DNA from 3 places in the Micromonospora sp. WMMD975 genome. Region 2 is predicted to be linked to each of the others. Evidence: riboswitches for the same ligand, from Rfam matches in the RefSeq annotation. Region 2 holds a riboswitch; each other region holds the start of a gene.
The links. A riboswitch is a leader RNA that binds a small molecule or an ion and turns the genes downstream of it on or off. The one in region 2 is predicted to bind cobalamin.

Region 1 (5,524 bases), 2.0 Mb from region 2:
GACCGCCGCGGCGAGCCAGCGCCGGTTCGTCGCCGACGCCAGCCACGAACTGCGCAGCCCTCTGGCCACCCTGCGTGCCGGCCTCGACCGGCTGGCCGTGGCGACCTCGCCCGACGGCCAGCGCGACCTGGTCGAGCTGCTGCGCCGGGAGACCAGCCGGCTGGGTGACCTCGTCGCCGACCTGCTCCTGCTCGCGCGCATCGACGAGCGCGGCGGTACCGGGCGCCGCGACGACGTCGACCTCGACGACTTGGCCTACACCGAGCGGGACCGGCTCGCGGCGCACCGCCCGGACCTGACCGTCCGGGCCCACCTCACCCCCGTGCGGGTGGCCGGGGACGCCCACGACCTCGGCCGCGCTCTGCGGAACCTGGCCGACAACGCCGCGCGTCACGCCCGTACCCGGGTGACCCTGAACGTGTCGGTGCGGGACGCGTGGGCGTGCGTCGAGGTCACCGACGACGGACCCGGTGTCCCCGATGCCGACCGGGAGCGGATCTTCGACCGGTTCGTCCGTCTCGACGACAGCCGCACCCGCCCGGACGGCGGCAGCGGGCTGGGCCTCGCCATCACCCGTGAGGTCGTCTCGGCGCACGGCGGACACGTACAGGTGCTGCCCGGACCGGGCATGACCGTCCGGATCAGTCTGCCCCACGCCGTCGACTCCGAAGATCACTGAACCGACCTCGGCGGTTTCAGGCTCCTCTCAGGTGACGGGCGGCACCCTGGACAGGAGGCGCCTGCACGGGCCGGAGCCGTCACCGTCACGGGGGAACGATGAACTATCACCTGTTCCAGATCGTCAACGACACAGCCGGCCGCAGTGACCTCGTCGACGACTTCTTCGAATGGACGGCGGTGTGGCTGATCTACGTCCTCGCCGCCACCGCGGCCATACCTGTCCTGGCCCACCCTGCGGTACGGCCGCGCCGCCCTGGTGCGCGTCGTCGCGTCCCTCGGGCTGGCCTTCGCCGTCGGGCAGGCCGTTGCCGCGTTCAGCACCGAGGTACGGCCCTTCCAGGCCCATGCCGTGCACCAGCTGATCCCACACGCCGCCGGGCCGTCGCTGCCGAGCGACCACGCGACGGCGGCGTTCGCGGTGGCGTTCGCCGTCGGGGCGTTCCTGTCCCGCCGATGGGGACTGGCGCTGAGCGTGCTCGCCGCCGTCATCGGCTTCGCCCGGGTCTGGACCGGCGTGCACTACCCCGGGGACATCCTCGCCGGCGCACTCATCGCCGCCGGAGCGGTCGCCACCATCGGCGTCGTCGGCCGCGCCTACGACCGCCGTACCGGCCGCCGCCTCGGCACCACCGCCTGAGCACCACCCCCCGCCCCTCGTTCCGGAGGTCATGCCATGTCCACGCCTCAGGCGACACTCGCCGTGGGCCCCAGCCTGATCGACCCGGAATGGCTGATCTCCACCTTCGGGCTGATCGGGATCCTCGCGATCGTCTTCGCCGAGTCCGGGCTGCTCATCGGATTGTTCCTCCCCGGCGACTCGCTGCTGTTCACCGCCGGACTCCTCGTCGCCGACGGCCGCTACCTGCACCAACCGCTCTGGCTCGTCTGCCTGCTCGCCGCCGTCGCGGCCGTCATCGGCGACCAGGCCGGCTACCTGTTCGGCAAGCGCGTCGGCCCGAGCCTGTTCCGTCGCCCCAACTCCCGCCTGTTCAAGCAGGAGAACGTGCGCCGGGCCGACGCCTTCTTCGCCCGCTACGGCGCCCGCTCGATCGTGCTGGCCCGCTTCGTGCCGATCGTGCGGACCTTCACCCCCGTCATCGCCGGGGTGAGCCGGATGCACTACCGCGCCTTCGTCACCTACAACGTCCTCGGCGGGGTCCTGTGGGGAACCGGCGTGACCGTGCTCGGCTACTTCCTCGGGCAGATCAGCTTCGTCGCATCGCACATCGAGCTCATCCTCATCGCCATCGTGCTCATCTCCGTCCTGCCCATCGGCATCCAACTCCTGCGGTCCCGCCATCGGTCGGCAACCGCCTCCGTCGACGCGACGGCCGCTCCGGACGCATCCGGCGCCGACTGAACGACGCACCGCGGTCGCCGCCGGCACCTCCGGCCGGCGAACAACCGGTGGGGGTCAGGCGACGGCCCGGGCGCAGACCATCGGGTGCAGCAGCCGGGACAGTTCGGTGACGCCGGCGACGGGCCGCTCGAAGCCGAGCCGGATCCGCCGGGTCGCGCCGGGCCGGCCGTACGCGACGAGCAGCCCGTACCTGTCGATGCGGACCACCCGGGGCGATTCGTCGCCGGACAGCTTCAGCCGCTGGCGCAGGTGGCCGGCGACCTGCTCGGCGTGGTGGTCGGCGAGGTCGGCCAGGAACTCCGCCTCGACCGCGTGCAGCGGGTCGGGCTCGGCTTCCGCGTACGCCGCCGGGTCGATCCGGCGGACACCGCCGGCGTGTTCCCATCGGACCTCGGCCACCTCGAACCGGTACAGGCGGAACCGGCGGCCCACGTCGAGCAGGTCCCCGGTCGGCTGGGTGGCGGCGAAGTCCACGGCGGCCCGGCGCGCCTCGTCCCCGTCCAGCCGCTTCGCCCAGCCGGAGATCCAGGCCCGGCCGAGGGAGGGAGCGCCGGCGGCGGGCGGCAGGTCGAGCACGTCGAGGACGGTGGCGACGTCGGCACCCCCGTCCGGCGGCGACAGCGCCGCGGCGAGATCACTGACGATCGGCACCAGCAGCAGCACCCGGCCGTCCGGGTCGGTGGCGTGCCGGACCTGGTGCGGCCCGGCGTGTCGGGCCAGGTGGACAAGGGCGGGCAGCCAGCCCGCGACGAGGGTACGCACGATTTCCGCCGGGCTGGGGCGCATGGTCCCGACCTCCTCAAGAAAGGTTAGCCTTACCTAACTGACAGGCTAGACCATCGGACCGGAGTCGTCGACGTCAACCACCCCGAGCAGGGACGATTGACATGGGTAATCCGGTGCGGACAGACTGTGGCCACAACTGAACACACCGCGCGTCCGTGCGGGGGAAGTCCGGTCGAAGTCCGGCGCTGGCCCGCAACGGTAGGCCGTCGAGGTGACAGACACCCGGCGGTGAGCCCGAATACCCGGCGTACGCGCGCATCCGCTCCCCACCCGTCGTGGCCCACGGGTCGGAGTCCCGGTCGACCCCGCGCACCGCCGGGCGACCGGGTTTCTGACGACCGCCGGGCCGGAAAGGCGCTACCGATGGTCGTTCGCCTGAGCCGGCAATCCCCCCTCGCCCTGTTCCGCGGCACACTTGCCGCCCTCGCCCTCCGCCCGTCCACCGTCCGGGCCCGGCTCGCCGGTCTGCTGACCGCCGCGCTGGCCGCCGTCGCCCTGATCGCCGTCGAGCCCGCGCCGCAGGCCGCGCACGCGGCGGCCTGCACCGGCACCTCCGGCGTCACAGTCGTCGTCGACTACGCCGCCCTCGGCGGCGGCGTCCAGGTGGGCTGTGCGCTCGGCGACCCGGCCACCGGGCTGGCCGCGTTGCAGGGCGCCGGGTTCACCGTCACCGGCACCCAACGCTGGGGGCTGGCGTTCGTCTGCCGCATCAACGGCAAGCCGACCGCCGCGACGGACCCGTGCGTCAACACCCCGCCGGCCACCGCGTACTGGTCGTACTGGCATGCGTCGCCCGGCGGCGCCTGGTCCTACAGCTCCTCCGGGGCAGCCGGCTACAACCCCGCCCCGGGCAGCGTCGAGGGCTGGGCGTTCGGTTCCGGCGCGGCGCCCGGCATCACCGCTCCCTGATCCACACCGGCGCGGTGACCGGCAGCGCACCGGGTGCCGGTCACCGCCCCGGCGTCGGAAGGCGGCCGGGCGCTCGTCCCGGGTGCTCTCCGGAGTTCTCCCCGACCGCTCTGCGAAAGGCGTCCCTCATGCCCATGTCCCGGCCCCGGCGACTCGGCACCGGCCTCGCCGCCACCGTCGCGGCGGCACTCGCCGCGCTCACCACGCCCATGACCGTGCTGGCCGCTCCCGCCGCAGCCGACGCCGCCGCCGCGCGGGACGCCGCGACCTGGCTCGGTGGCGAGTTCACCGACGGGATTCTGCCCGGACCGTTCGGCGGCCCGGACTGGGGCCTGACCATCGACGGGGTCGTCGCGTTGTCCGCCACCGGCGTCGACACGTCGACCCGCCAGGCCGCCACGGCGCAGGTCGCGGCGCACGTGCGCGCCTACAACAGCTACGACGAGTGGGGCATCGAGGGCTTCACCGACGGCGGAGCCACCGCGAAGCTGCTCTACGCCGCCTCCGCCGCCGGCGCCGACCCCACCGACTTCGGCGGGTACGACCTGCGGGCCGAGACCCTGTCGCTGGTCTCCCCGACGGGCACCGGTGACCAGCGGGGCCGGATCACCAGCCGGGTCACCGCCGACAGCGGCCCGGACGCCAGCAACACCTTCGACCAGTCCTTCGCCGTGCTGGGCCTGGCCCGCAGCGGTGACGTCCCGCAGGACACCGTCGACTTCCTCGTCCGGCAGCAGTGCGCGGCGGGGGGCTTCCGGCTCTACCCGGACACCGCGGACGGGCCGTCACCGTCCTGCGACGAACAACCCGGCGCCACCCTCGACGTCGACTCCACCGCGATGGCCGTGCAGGCGCTGCTGACCGCCGCCGACGACGGCGCCACCGGGGCGGCCGGCGCGGCGCGCAGGGGCGCCGACTGGCTGGTGGCCCAGCAGCACGCCGACGGCTCCTTCGGCGGGTCGGGGCCGACGACCGGCGCGAACTCCAACAGCACCGGACTGGCCGGGCAGGCTCTGGCCGCCGCCGGACGCGACACCGAGGCCGCCCGCGCCGCCGACGCGCTGACCGCGTTGCAGCTCACCGACGCGAACGGCGGAAAGGCAGCCGCCGACGCGGGTGCCGTCGCCTACCACACCGAGGGTTTCACGACAGCCGTCGCGGCCGGGATCGCGGACATCGACCGGGACCAGTGGCGCCGGGCCACCGCCCAGGCCCTGCTCGGGCTCGCGCAGGTGCCGCTGGGTCGGATCGGCCTCGACCTGCCGCCGTCGCCCGACCCCACCCCGTCCGGTACGGCCTCGCCCACCGCCTCCCCCACCGGATCACCGACGCCGACCACGAGCGCCACCGCCAACCCGACCCCGACCTCGACCGGCACCGTCGACCCGCCCCCCGGCGACACCGCGAGCCCGCCGGCGGCGACCCCGTCGGCCACCACGCCACCCGCGGCGACCGCCGCTCCGAGCACGGCACCGCCCGCCCCGGGGCTGGTTGGGCTGCCGACCACCGGCACGGCGATCGCCGGCTACGTGCTGGTCGCGGTGCTGATGGTCGGTGGTGGGGTGCTGCTCATGGTGCTCGGCCGGCGGCGGACGAGATGACGGCCCGGTACGCGCGAGCCGGGATCGTCCTCGCCCTGACCGCCGCGAGCACCCTTGCCGCACCGGCCGCGGGGGCGGAGGCCGCCGGCACGGCCGGCTACTGCCCGGACGCCTCCGGGGTCACCGTCGTGGTGGCCTTCAACGAACTCGGCGGCGGCACGGTGGTCCGCTGTGCCCACGGCGACCA
Region 2 (5,524 bases):
CACGGCGACCCCACCGCGATCGCCTTCCCCCGTCCCATGACCGCACGCGTCGACCCGCCCTACCGGTTCTCGTTCTCCGGCCTGAAAACCGCCGTCGCCCGCTGGACCGAACGCCACCACGGCCCCCTGCCCGTCGCCGACATCGCCGCCTCCTTCCAGGAAGCCGTCGCCGACACGCTCACCCGCAAAGCCGTCGCCGCCTGCCACGACCACGACATCGACACCCTGCTGCTCGTCGGCGGCGTCGCCGCCAACAGCCGCGTGCGCACCCTCGCCGAACAGCGCTGCCACGCCGCAGGCATCACCCTGCGCGTCCCCGCACCCCGACTCTGCACCGACAACGGCGCCATGATCGCCGCCATCGGTGATCTTCTCGTCCGCGCAGGTGTGGGCCCGTCAGCGCTGACTCTCGGCGCCGACCCCAACGCCGTCCTGACCCGCGCCACGATTCCCGACGCCGTCTTGCAAGGGTGAGAACGACGCCCAGGTGGCCGGACTGCACGCCGCCCTGTCCGGCGGCGGCGTGTCAGCTCAACGCGAGGCGGACACCGAGAGCGATGAACGCGACCGCACAGAGCCGGTTGATCTGCCGCGACCACCGCTGGTCGGCCAACCGGCGGGCGAGCCGGCCGGCGCCCGCGCCGAGGGTGACGTCCACGGCGAGTTGCACGGTGACGAACAGGGCGCCGAGCAGGACGAGCTGCGCCGTGGCGTTGCCGGCGCCCGGATCGACGAACTGGGGCAGGAACGCCACGCTGAACAGGATCATCTTGGGGTTGAGCAGGTTCGTCACCAGACCCCGCAGGAAGGCCCGACCGGGCGACGCGCCACGGTCCGGACCGGTGACGGCCATCGGATCGCGGTGGCGCGCGGCCCGGACACCCAACACGATCAGGTACGCGGCGCCGGCCCATCGGATCGCCGTGAACAACGTCGGCGACGCGCTGATCACGGTGGCCAGTCCCCCGACCACCGCCGCCACGTGCACGGCCTCCCCCGCGGCGACGCCCAGCGCGGCGACGACGCCCGACCGGGCGCCGTAGCGGGTGGCGTTGGCCAGCACGAACATCATGTCCGGACCGGGGGTGACCATGAGGACGACGATCGCGGCGAGGTAGCCGGCGAGGGTCGCCACGGACAGTCCGAGCATCGCTCAGCCCTCCCCGGCGCCGTCGAGCAGCGCCCGCCGCAGCGACAGCCGATGCTCCCGCCGGATCCGCGCCTCCCGGTAGCGCCGCCGGTCCCCATCGGTCTCCGGCAACAGCGGCGGTACCGGACGGGGGTCGCCGTGATCGTCCACGGCCACCATCACCAGATGCGCCGTCGCCACGTCGACCGGCGGCACCGCCCGGTCCCAGCGGTCCGCGCTGACCTTCACCGCCACCTCCATCGAGCTGCGGCCGGCCCAGGTGATCCGGGCGTCGACGTGGACCACGTCGCCCACCCGGACCGCGCGCAGGAACGCGGTCTCGTCGATGGCGGCGGTGACCGCCGGGCCGTCGGAGTGGCGGGCGGCGACGACCCCGGCGACCGAGTCGATCAGGTTGAGGATCCGGCCGCCGTGCACCGTACCCATCAGGTTGGTGTGGTGCTGGTCCATGATCTGCGACAGGGTCAGGTTCGACGCCGACGGTGGTCGTCCGGCGAGCGTGATGGTGTCGGGCACTGTGCGGGTCCGTCCTCGATGCGGTGGACCGCCGACCGGAGGGCGCGCGTCGAGGGCACGCCGACGGATCGCGTACGGCGTGACACCCGCCCGACCCACCCGCGAGGTCGACGGCAGCGCGCACCGGTGGTGCGCGCGACGCGGGCAGGTCTTCGGACTCGCGGGCCGGACCGGGTTCGGTCGCCTACTGGCCGTCGCTTCCCAGGCCGGTGGCCCAGTGCTGATGACGGCGGTCGTTCCCACTCACCGCTGCGGGGCAGTCCCGGACTTCCACCGGGTTCCCTCTTACGACATCCGGCCGTCGCCGACCGGATGAACCAGCGCTGCCGCCATCGTAGCCAGTCGTCCGAACGTGGCCCGTGTGGCAGGTCGGGGCGGGTGACGCCGGTCTCGTCGCGTCCTGATCGGCGCCGTCGAGGTGTCCCGCGACTCGGACACGACCGCTCACCCGTCGCTCCGTCGTCGTACGATCGTGCGCGGTGCTGGTTCGCCTTCCCGCTTCGGCGGGTGGGCGTCGTAAGAGGGAACCCGGTGCGAGACCGGGACTGCCCCGCAGCGGTGAGTGGGAACGACCGCCGTCAACGAAGCACTGGACCGAAGAGGTCCGGGAAGCGACGGCCAGTAGGCGACCTCGTGTCATGCCCGCGAGTCCGAAGACCTGCCAGCGCCGCGCGCGCCGTCCGGTGCGCGCCGTCGGCGGCCTCTCGGGAGGGCCAGGGCGGAAAGCCGGTACGCCCGTCGTATCCGCTTCTCCCTCCCGAGAGGTCGCCAGGCACCTCGAGGGAAGGACCACCCGTGACAACCTCATTCGGCCAGAGCACCGTGCTCGGCTACCCGCGCATCGGCGCGCGCCGCGAGCTGAAGAAGGCGGTCGAGGCCTACTGGGCCGGCACGCTCGACGCCACCGGCCTGCACGAGACCGCCGCCGAACTGCGGGCGCAGGTGTGGCGGACGCTGCGCGACGCCCGCCTGGACGCGATCCCGTCGAACACCTTCTCCTACTACGACCAGATGCTCGACACCGCCGTCGCCCTCGGCGCGATCCCCCACCGGTTCGCCCGCCTCGGTCTCGACGAACTCGACACCTACTTCGCGATGGCCCGCGGCGTCGACACCGAACCGGCGCTGGAGCTGACCAAGTGGTTCGACACCAACTACCACTACCTGGTGCCGGAGATCGACCCCGACACCTCCTTCACCGCCCGACCGGCCAAGGCCCTGAGCGAGTACGCCGAGGCCCGCGCGCTCGGCATCACCACCCGCCCGGTGCTGATCGGTCCGGCCACGTTCCTGCTGCTGGCCAAGGGCGCCGACCCGTTCGCCCGCCTCGACGACCTGGTCGACACCTACGCCGGCATCCTCACCGCGCTCGCCGGGGCGGGTGTGCCGTGGGTGCAACTCGACGAGCCCGCCTACGTCGCCGACCGCACCCCGGCCGAAATCGACGGCCTGCACCGCGCCTACCGGCGCCTCGGCGACCTGCCGAACCGGCCGCGGATCTTCGTCACCACCTACTTCGGTGACCTCGCCGACGCCCTCCCGGCGTTGCTCGACACCCCGGTCGACGCGATCGGGGTCGACCTCGTCGCCGGTCCGGGGAACCTCGAACGGCTGGCCGGCGCCGGCCCGCTCGGCGGGAAGACGATCGTCGCCGGCCTCGTCGACGGCCGCAACATCTGGCGTACCGATCTGCGGGCCGCCGTCGCCGCCGGAGCCACCGTCGCCGCGTTGGCCGACCACGTCGCGGTGTCCACATCCTGCTCCCTGCTGCACGTCCCGGTCGACCTGAGCGCGGAGACCCGCCTGGACCCTCGGCTGTCCGAACGGCTCGCGTTCGCCCGGCAGAAGCTCGACGAGGTCGTCCTGCTCGGGCGCGCATTGCGCGACGGCACCACCGCCGTGCCGGCACCACCGCCGGCCACACCGGCGTCCTGGCGGCGCGACGATATCCGCGGACGCCTCGCCGCGCTACGCCCCGAGCACCGGCGGCGCGGCGACTACTCCGACCGGGCCGCCCGCCAGCAGCGCCGCCTCGGCCTGCCCGCGCTGCCCACCACCACGATCGGCTCGTTCCCCCAGACCCCCGAGCTGCGCGCGGCCCGCGCCGCCCGCCGGGCCGGCACCCTCGACGACGCCGGCTACACCGCGCGGATGCGCGCCGAGGTCGCCCACGTCATCCAACTGCAGGAGAACCTGGGCCTGGACGTCCTCGTGCACGGCGAGCCGGAACGCAACGACATGGTCCAGTACTTCGCCGAGCAGCTCGACGGGTTCGCCGCCACCGACCACGGCTGGGTGCAGTCCTACGGCACCCGCTGCGTGCGTCCACCCATCATCCACGGCGACGTCGCCCGCCCGGCGCCGATGACCGTCGCCTGGTCCACCTACGCCCAGTCCCTGACCAGCAAACCGGTCAAGGGCATGCTCACCGGACCGGTCACCATCCTCGCCTGGTCCTTCGTCCGCGACGACCAGCCGCTCGCCGACACCGCCGACCAGGTCGCCCTCGCCCTGCGCGACGAGTGCCGCGACCTGGAGACCGCCGGCATCCGCGTCATCCAGGTCGACGAACCCGCACTGCGGGAAACCCTGCCGCTACGCCGCGCCCACCAGCAGACCTACCTGGACTGGGCGGTCGGTGCGTTCCGGCTGGCCATCAGCGGCGTCGCCGACGACACCCAGATCCACACCCATTTGTGCTACTCCGAGTTCGGGGAGGTCATCGCCGCCATCGACGCCCTCGACGCCGACGTCACCAGCATCGAGGCGTCCCGCTCCAAGATGGAGATCCTCGACGACCTCGCCACCATCGGCTACCACCGCGGCGTCGGACCGGGCGTCTGGGACATCCACTCCCCCCGCGTACCGCCGCACGACGAGGTCGTCGACGCGCTGCGCCGCGCCGTCGCCGCGGTGCCCGCCCACCGGCTCTGGGTCAACCCCGACTGCGGCCTGAAGACCCGCGGCTACCCCGAGGTCGAGGCGTCCCTACGGCGCCTCGTCGCGGCGGCGGCCGAGGTACGGAAGGGCTGAGCGCGTCGCCGGGTGGCCGCACGAGAGCGGTCACCCGGCCTGGCCAGTTGGCGCGTCCGGGCCATCCCCCCGGGCACGGCCGGACGGCCCTGCCCGCACGGTCCCGCAGAAGTCGCGGGAACCGCGATCGGGTGGCCTCCGACTATCGGGATGTCGGGTGAGCGCTGTGGCGCGACACGGGGAGGCCACGCGTGGAGGTTCAGGTGAGAGGCGAAGCCCGGCACGACGCGACGGCCGGATGGACGGGCGGGCAAAGGAACTGCGGGCCACCCACCGGGCACAGGCCGGTCGAGTGAGCGCCGCCGCGGTGACATTCCGGGCCGTCACCTGCCGGTACGGCAGCAGGACCGCGGTGGACGCGGTGGATCTGGTCGTCGACCCGGGTGAGCACGTGGCGTTGACCGGCGCCAACGGCTCCGGCAAGACGACCCTGCTGCGCGCGGCGCTCGGCCTGCATCCCCTGGCCGGCGGCGGTGTCGGCGTGGACGGGTTCGAGGCGCGGCGCGGCGCGGAGTGGGCTCGGCGCAGGCGGGAGGTGGCCTGGGTGCCGCAGCGCCTCGCCGCGGGCCGCTTCCCGCTGCTGGTCGACGAGTTGCTCGACAGCGGCGGCGGACCCGGGGCCGCGCGGGACGCCGCCGCCGGTCTCGGTGTCGCGGGGCTGGGCCGCCGCCCGCTGCACACCCTCTCCGGAGGGCAGTTGCAGCGGGTGTTCCTGGCCCGTGCCCTCGGCGCGGTCGCGGCCGGCGCCCGGGTGCTGTTCGCCGACGAGCCGACCGCCGCCCTGGACTTCGACGGGCAGGAGCAGGTTGCCGCGCTGCTGGCCGC
Region 3 (5,524 bases), 680 kb from region 2:
TCGCCCCGGACTGGTATCTCGGCGTCCACCCGGACTGGGCGTCGTCGCTGCTGACGGACCAGAAGCTGGGCGCGGGCATCGCCTGGGCGTTCGGTGAGATCCCCGCCGCCGTCGTGATGGTCCTGCTGGTCCGGCAGTGGATCCGGGCCGACCAGCGCGAGCAGCGCCGGGTCGACCGGGCCGCCGACCGGGCCGAGGCGACCGGCGAGGACGACGACCTGGCCCGGTACAACGCGTTCCTGGCCGCCACCGCCCGCGGTGACGACCGGAACTGATCGGGACATCGGCGGGAACTTCCGCCCGGCGCGGGCCGACCATTCCACCGGGAGGCGGCAACCGCGCACCACGGCACGGCTCGACGGGCAGCGGGCCGGCCCGTACCCCAATTCCTTTTTCCCGATCGGAGTTGCCCAGATGTCCGTGACCGAACTGCCCGGCGACCGCGCGCCGGACTCATCCACCACCCCGGCCGGTCCCGTCCGGCCGGCGCGCCGATCCGCGGCGGTGGCGCTGCTGACCCGCCTGCACTTCTACGCCGGCGTCCTGGTCGCGCCGTTCCTGCTGGTCGCCGCGCTCACCGGGCTGGCCTACACGCTCACCCCGCAGCTCGACGACGCGCTCTACGGCGACAAGCTCACCGTCTCGACCGTCGGCGGGCAGCCCCGGCCGCTCGCCGAGCAGATCGCCGCCGCCCGCGCCGCGCACCCCGACGGCACGCTCACCGAGGTGCAGCCCGGCGACGGCGACCGGACCACCCGCGTGGTCTTCGCCCGGGACGACCTCGGCGACCGGCAGCACACCGTCTACGTCGACCCGTACACCGCTCGGGTGTCCGGCCGGTTGACCACCTGGTTCGGTTCGACGCCGGCCACGACCTGGCTCGACGACCTGCACCGCAACCTGCACCTGGGCGCGGTCGGGCGGCACTACTCGGAGATCGCGGCGAGCTGGCTGTGGGTGCTGGCGCTCGGCGGTGTGGTGCTGTGGTGGCGCCGGCGCGCGGCGGGCCGGTCCCGGGCCCGGCACCTGCTCGTGCCCGACCTGTCCGCCGCCCGGGGCGTGCGCCGGACCCGGGGCTGGCACGCCACCACCGGTGTGTGGCTCGCCGTCGGCCTGCTTTTCCTCTCCGCCACCGGCCTGACCTGGTCCCGCTACGCCGGGGCGAACTTCGGCGCCGGGCTGGACGCGCTGCGGGCCCGTACCCCGGAGATCTCCACCGCGCTCGCCGGCGCGCCGCCGGCCACCGGCGGCGGCGAGCACCAGCACGGCGGCGCGGCCACCGCGACGGCGACGGACCCGGCGACGTACGACCGGGTGCTCGGCGGCGCCCGCGCCGCCGGCCTGTCCGGCCCGGTCGCGATCACCCCGCCCGGCGAGGCCGGTGCCGCGTGGACGGTCGCCCAGACCGACGACAGGTGGCCGGTCGGGTACGACCGGGTCGCGGTCGACCCGGCCACCGGGACGGTGACCGCGCGCAGTGACTTCGCCGACTGGCCGGTGCTGGCGAAGCTCAGCAAGCTCGGCATCCAGGCGCACATGGGCCGGCTGTTCGGGCCGGTGAACCAGATCCTGCTCGCCGCGCTCGCGCTCGGCCTGCTCTGCGTCGTCGTCTGGGGCTACCGGATGTGGTGGCAGCGCCGACCCACCCGCGCCGACCGCCGCGCGCCGCTCGGCGCGCCGCCGGCCCGCGGGGCGGTACGCGGGCTGCGCTGGTGGACGCTGCTTGTCGGCGTGCCGGTCGTGGTGGCGCTCGGCTGGGCGCTGCCGTGGTTCGGTGGCCCGCTGCTCGGCTTCCTCATCATCGACGCCGTGGTCGGGTTGCGCCAACGTCGCCGCCGCCCGGCGGTCCCGGTCTCGCCCGCCCCGGCCGGCAGCTGACGCGCGCGCCGGGGTGTTAAGCGGGGGCCCCGCCTCTACCGAATGCGTTAAGCGGGGCCCCTTCCTTCGGGTTGACACGCCGGGGGGCGACATGTGGTGTTGCGTGCGGGCCTTCATCGCCATATATGGTGGTGCCGCAGCTGGTTCGGCCGCGCCTTCGGGGGTGGTCGAGGCAAGAGGGAACCCGGTGCGAGTCCGGGACTGCCCCGCAGCGGTAAGTGGGAACGACCGCCGTCATCAGCACTGGGCCACCGGCCTGGGAAGCGACGGCCAGTAGGCGACCGAACCCGGTCCGGCCCGCGAGTCCGAAGACCTGCCAGCGCGCCGCGCGCCACCGCGCGCGGCGGTCGAAGGTCGCGCGGGACGACCGACGCCAGCAGCCGGGCCGGCCGTCGTGCCGCGCCCGTTGGCGTTCTCCCGCCGTCCGAGGCCATCGCCAGTGACAGCGAGGAGAGGTCATGACGGTCGTGCGGGAGAGCCCCCCGGAGCAGCGCCGGTCGGCGATGCGGGTCCGCAAGCGGGACGGCGACACCGAGCCGGTCGACGTCAACCGGATCGTCCGGGCGGTCGAACGCTGGGTCGCCGACCTGGACCAGGTGGACCCGTTGCGGGTCGCCACCAAGACGATAAGCGGGCTGTACGACGGGGCGAGCACCGCCGAGCTGGACCGGTTGTCGATCCAGACCGCGGCGGAGCTGATCGGCGAGGAGCCACAGTACTCGAAACTGGCGGCCCGGCTGCTTGCCGCGTACGTGCACGAGGAGGTCCGCGGGCAGCAGGTGGCGACCTTCAGCCAGTCGATCGCGTACGGGCACGCCCTCGGGCTGGTCGGTGACGACACCGCCGCGTTCGTGGCCCGCCACGCCGGCGAGCTGGACGACGCCGTGGACCCCGCCGGTGACCTGCGCTTCGAATACTTCGGACTGCGCACGGTGGCGGACCGCTACCTGCTGCGGCACCCGGAGTCGCGGCTGGTGGTGGAGACACCGCAGTACTGGCTGCTGCGGGTGGCGTGCGGGCTGTCGCACACGCCGGCCGAGGCGGTCGGCTTCTACCGGCTGATGTCCGCGCTGGCCTACCTGCCCAGCTCCCCCACGCTGTTCAACTCCGGCACCCGGCACACCCAGATGTCGTCGTGCTTCCTGGTCGACTCGCCGCGCGACGAGCTGGACTCGATCTACGAGCGCTACCACCAGGTGGCGAAGCTGTCGAAGTTCTCCGGCGGCATCGGCATCTCCTGGTCGCGGATACGCGGCCGGGGCGCGTTGATCCGGGGCACCAACGGGCGCTCCAACGGCATCGTGCCGTTCCTGAAGACGCTCGACGCCGGGGTCGCGGCGGTCAACCAGGGCGGCCGGCGCAAGGGCGCGGCCTGCGTCTACCTGGAACCGTGGCACCCGGACGTGGAGGAGTTCCTGGAGCTGCGGGACAACACCGGCGAGGAGTCCCGGCGGACGCACAACCTCAACCTGGCCAACTGGATCCCGGACGAGTTCATGCGCCGGGTCGAGGCCGACGAAGACTGGTCGCTGATCGACCCGTCCGACGCCCCGGAGCTGCCCGACCTGTACGGGGAGGCGTTCGACGCCGCGTACCGGGCGGCGGAGAAGAAGGCGGTCCGCACGGTGAAGGCCCGGGACCTGTACGGGCGGATGATGCGCACCCTGGCGCAGACCGGCAACGGCTGGATGACGTTCAAGGACGCGGCGAACCGGCTGTCCAACCAGACCGGCGAGCCGGGGAACGTGATCCACCTGTCCAACCTGTGCACCGAGATCCTGGAGGTCAACGACGACGCCGAGACGGCGGTGTGCAACCTCGGCTCGGTCAACCTCGGCGCGCACGTCACCGCCGACGGCGTCGACTGGGAGAAGCTGCGGGCCACGGTGCGCACGGCGGTGGTCTTCCTCGACCGGGTGATCGACATCAACTACTACCCGGCCGCGCAGGCGGCGGCGTCGAACCCGCGCTGGCGGCCGGTCGGGCTGGGGCTGATGGGTCTTCAGGACGCGTTCTTCACGCTGCGCCTGCCGTTCGACTCGGCGCGGGCGCGGGAGCTGTCCACCCGGGTGCAGGAGGAGATCTTCCTGACCGCGTTGGAGACGTCCGCCGGGCTGGCCGAGCGGTTCGGCCCGCACCCGGCGTACGACCGGACCCGGGCCGCGAAGGGCGACCTGCACCCGGACCTGTGGGGCGCGGAGCCGGCGCGGACCGCCCGCTGGACGGCGCTGCGCGAGCGGATCGCCGCGCACGGGCTGCGCAACTCGCTGCTGGTGGCGATCGCGCCGACCGCCACCATCGCCTCGATCGCCGGCTGCTACGAGTGCATCGAGCCGCAGGTGTCCAACCTGTTCAAACGCGAGACCATGTCCGGCGAGTTCCTCCAGGTCAACACGTATCTGGTGCGGGAGCTGAAGGCACGCGGGCTCTGGACGCCGGAGATCCGGGACCGGATCAAGCGGGCGGAGGGCTCGGTGCAGGGCATCGACGAGTTGCCCGCCGAGGTGCGGGAGCTGTTCCGCACCGCGTGGGAGCTGCCGCAGCGGGCGCTCATCGACCTGGCCGCCGCGCGGGCGCCGTTCGTCGACCAGTCGCAGTCGCTGAACCTGTTCCTGAGCGCGCCGACGATCGGCAAGCTCTCCTCGATGTACCGGTACGCCTGGCAGGCCGGGCTGAAGACCACCTACTACCTGCGGTCGCGTCCCGCGACCCGGATCCAGCAGGCCACGGTGCTGGCCCCGGTCGTGGACGCGGCGGCGGCCTGTTCCCTGGAGAACCCCGAGAGCTGCGAGGCCTGCCAGTGACGCACACCGAGACCCGGCCCCTGCTGCTCGACCCGGGCATGAACCTGACCCTGCGACCGATGCGCTACCCGCACTTCTTCGACCGCTACCGGGACGCCATCCGCAACACCTGGACCGTCGAGGAGGTGGACCTGCACGCCGACCTGGCCGACCTGGACCGGCTCTCGCCGGCCGAGCGCCACCTGGTGTCCCGGCTGGTGGCGTTCTTCGCCACCGGCGACACCATCGTCGCCAACAACCTGGTGCTCAACCTCTATCAGCACGTCAACTCCCCGGAGGGCCGGCTCTACCTGTCCCGGCAGCTGTTCGAGGAGGCGGTGCACGTCCAGTTCTACCTGAACCTGCTGGACACCTACGTGCCGGACGAGACCGAACGGTTCGCCGCGTTCGCGGCGGTGGAGAACATCCCGTCGATCGCCCGCAAGGCCGAGTTCTGCTTCCGGTGGATCGACTCCATCTTCGAGCTGCGGGAGCTGCGCACCCGGGCGGACCGGCGGGCGTTCCTGCTCAACCTCATCTGCTTCGCCGCCTGCATCGAGGGGCTTTTCTTCTACGGCGCGTTCGCCTACGTCTACTTCCTGCGTTCCCGGGGGCTGCTCAACGGGCTGGCGTCGGGCACCAACTGGGTGTTCCGCGACGAGTCGATGCACATGGCGTTCGCCTTCGACGTGGTGGACACGGTGCGCGCCGAGGAGCCGGACCTGTTCGACGACGAGATGGAGCGGCAGGTCCGGGACATGCTCGCCGAGGCGGTGGAGTGCGAGGCGCAGTTCGCCGAGGACCTCCTCGGCCAGGGCGTGTCCGGGATGTCGCCGACGGACATGCGCGCGTACCTGCAACAC

Region 1: another riboswitch for cobalamin. It lies ahead of O7613_RS24445 (hypothetical protein); the one in region 2 lies ahead of O7613_RS14770 (acyl-CoA thioesterase).
Region 3: another riboswitch for cobalamin. It lies ahead of O7613_RS12020 (ribonucleoside-diphosphate reductase subunit alpha); the one in region 2 lies ahead of O7613_RS14770 (acyl-CoA thioesterase).

What each region holds. Positions count from the first base shown of each region.
Region 1 covers NZ_CP120739.1:5,492,356-5,497,879, forward strand. Annotated here, with positions in the region: gene O7613_RS24425 (HAMP domain-containing sensor histidine kinase) at 1-679, shown strand, start outside; gene O7613_RS24430 (phosphatase PAP2 family protein) at 938-1,318, shown strand; gene O7613_RS24435 (VTT domain-containing protein) at 1,355-2,041, shown strand; gene O7613_RS24440 (DUF2470 domain-containing protein) at 2,096-2,827, opposite strand; cobalamin riboswitch at 2,954-3,092, shown strand; gene O7613_RS24445 (hypothetical protein) at 3,191-3,736, shown strand; gene O7613_RS24450 (cell wall anchor protein) at 3,871-5,337, shown strand; gene O7613_RS24455 (hypothetical protein) at 5,334-5,524, shown strand, end outside.
Region 2 covers NZ_CP120739.1:3,442,539-3,448,062, forward strand. Annotated here, with positions in the region: gene tsaD (tRNA (adenosine(37)-N6)-threonylcarbamoyltransferase complex transferase subunit TsaD) at 1-474, shown strand, start outside; gene O7613_RS14765 (LysE family translocator) at 527-1,150, opposite strand; gene O7613_RS14770 (acyl-CoA thioesterase) at 1,154-1,666, opposite strand; cobalamin riboswitch at 1,792-2,003, opposite strand; cobalamin riboswitch at 2,133-2,347, shown strand; gene metE (5-methyltetrahydropteroyltriglutamate--homocysteine S-methyltransferase) at 2,462-4,699, shown strand; gene O7613_RS14780 (ATP-binding cassette domain-containing protein) at 4,938-5,524, shown strand, end outside.
Region 3 covers NZ_CP120739.1:2,764,783-2,770,306, forward strand. Annotated here, with positions in the region: gene O7613_RS12010 (bifunctional copper resistance protein CopD/cytochrome c oxidase assembly protein) at 1-275, shown strand, start outside; gene O7613_RS12015 (PepSY domain-containing protein) at 415-1,878, shown strand; cobalamin riboswitch at 2,003-2,214, shown strand; gene O7613_RS12020 (ribonucleoside-diphosphate reductase subunit alpha) at 2,337-4,682, shown strand; gene O7613_RS12025 (ribonucleotide-diphosphate reductase subunit beta) at 4,721-5,524, shown strand, end outside.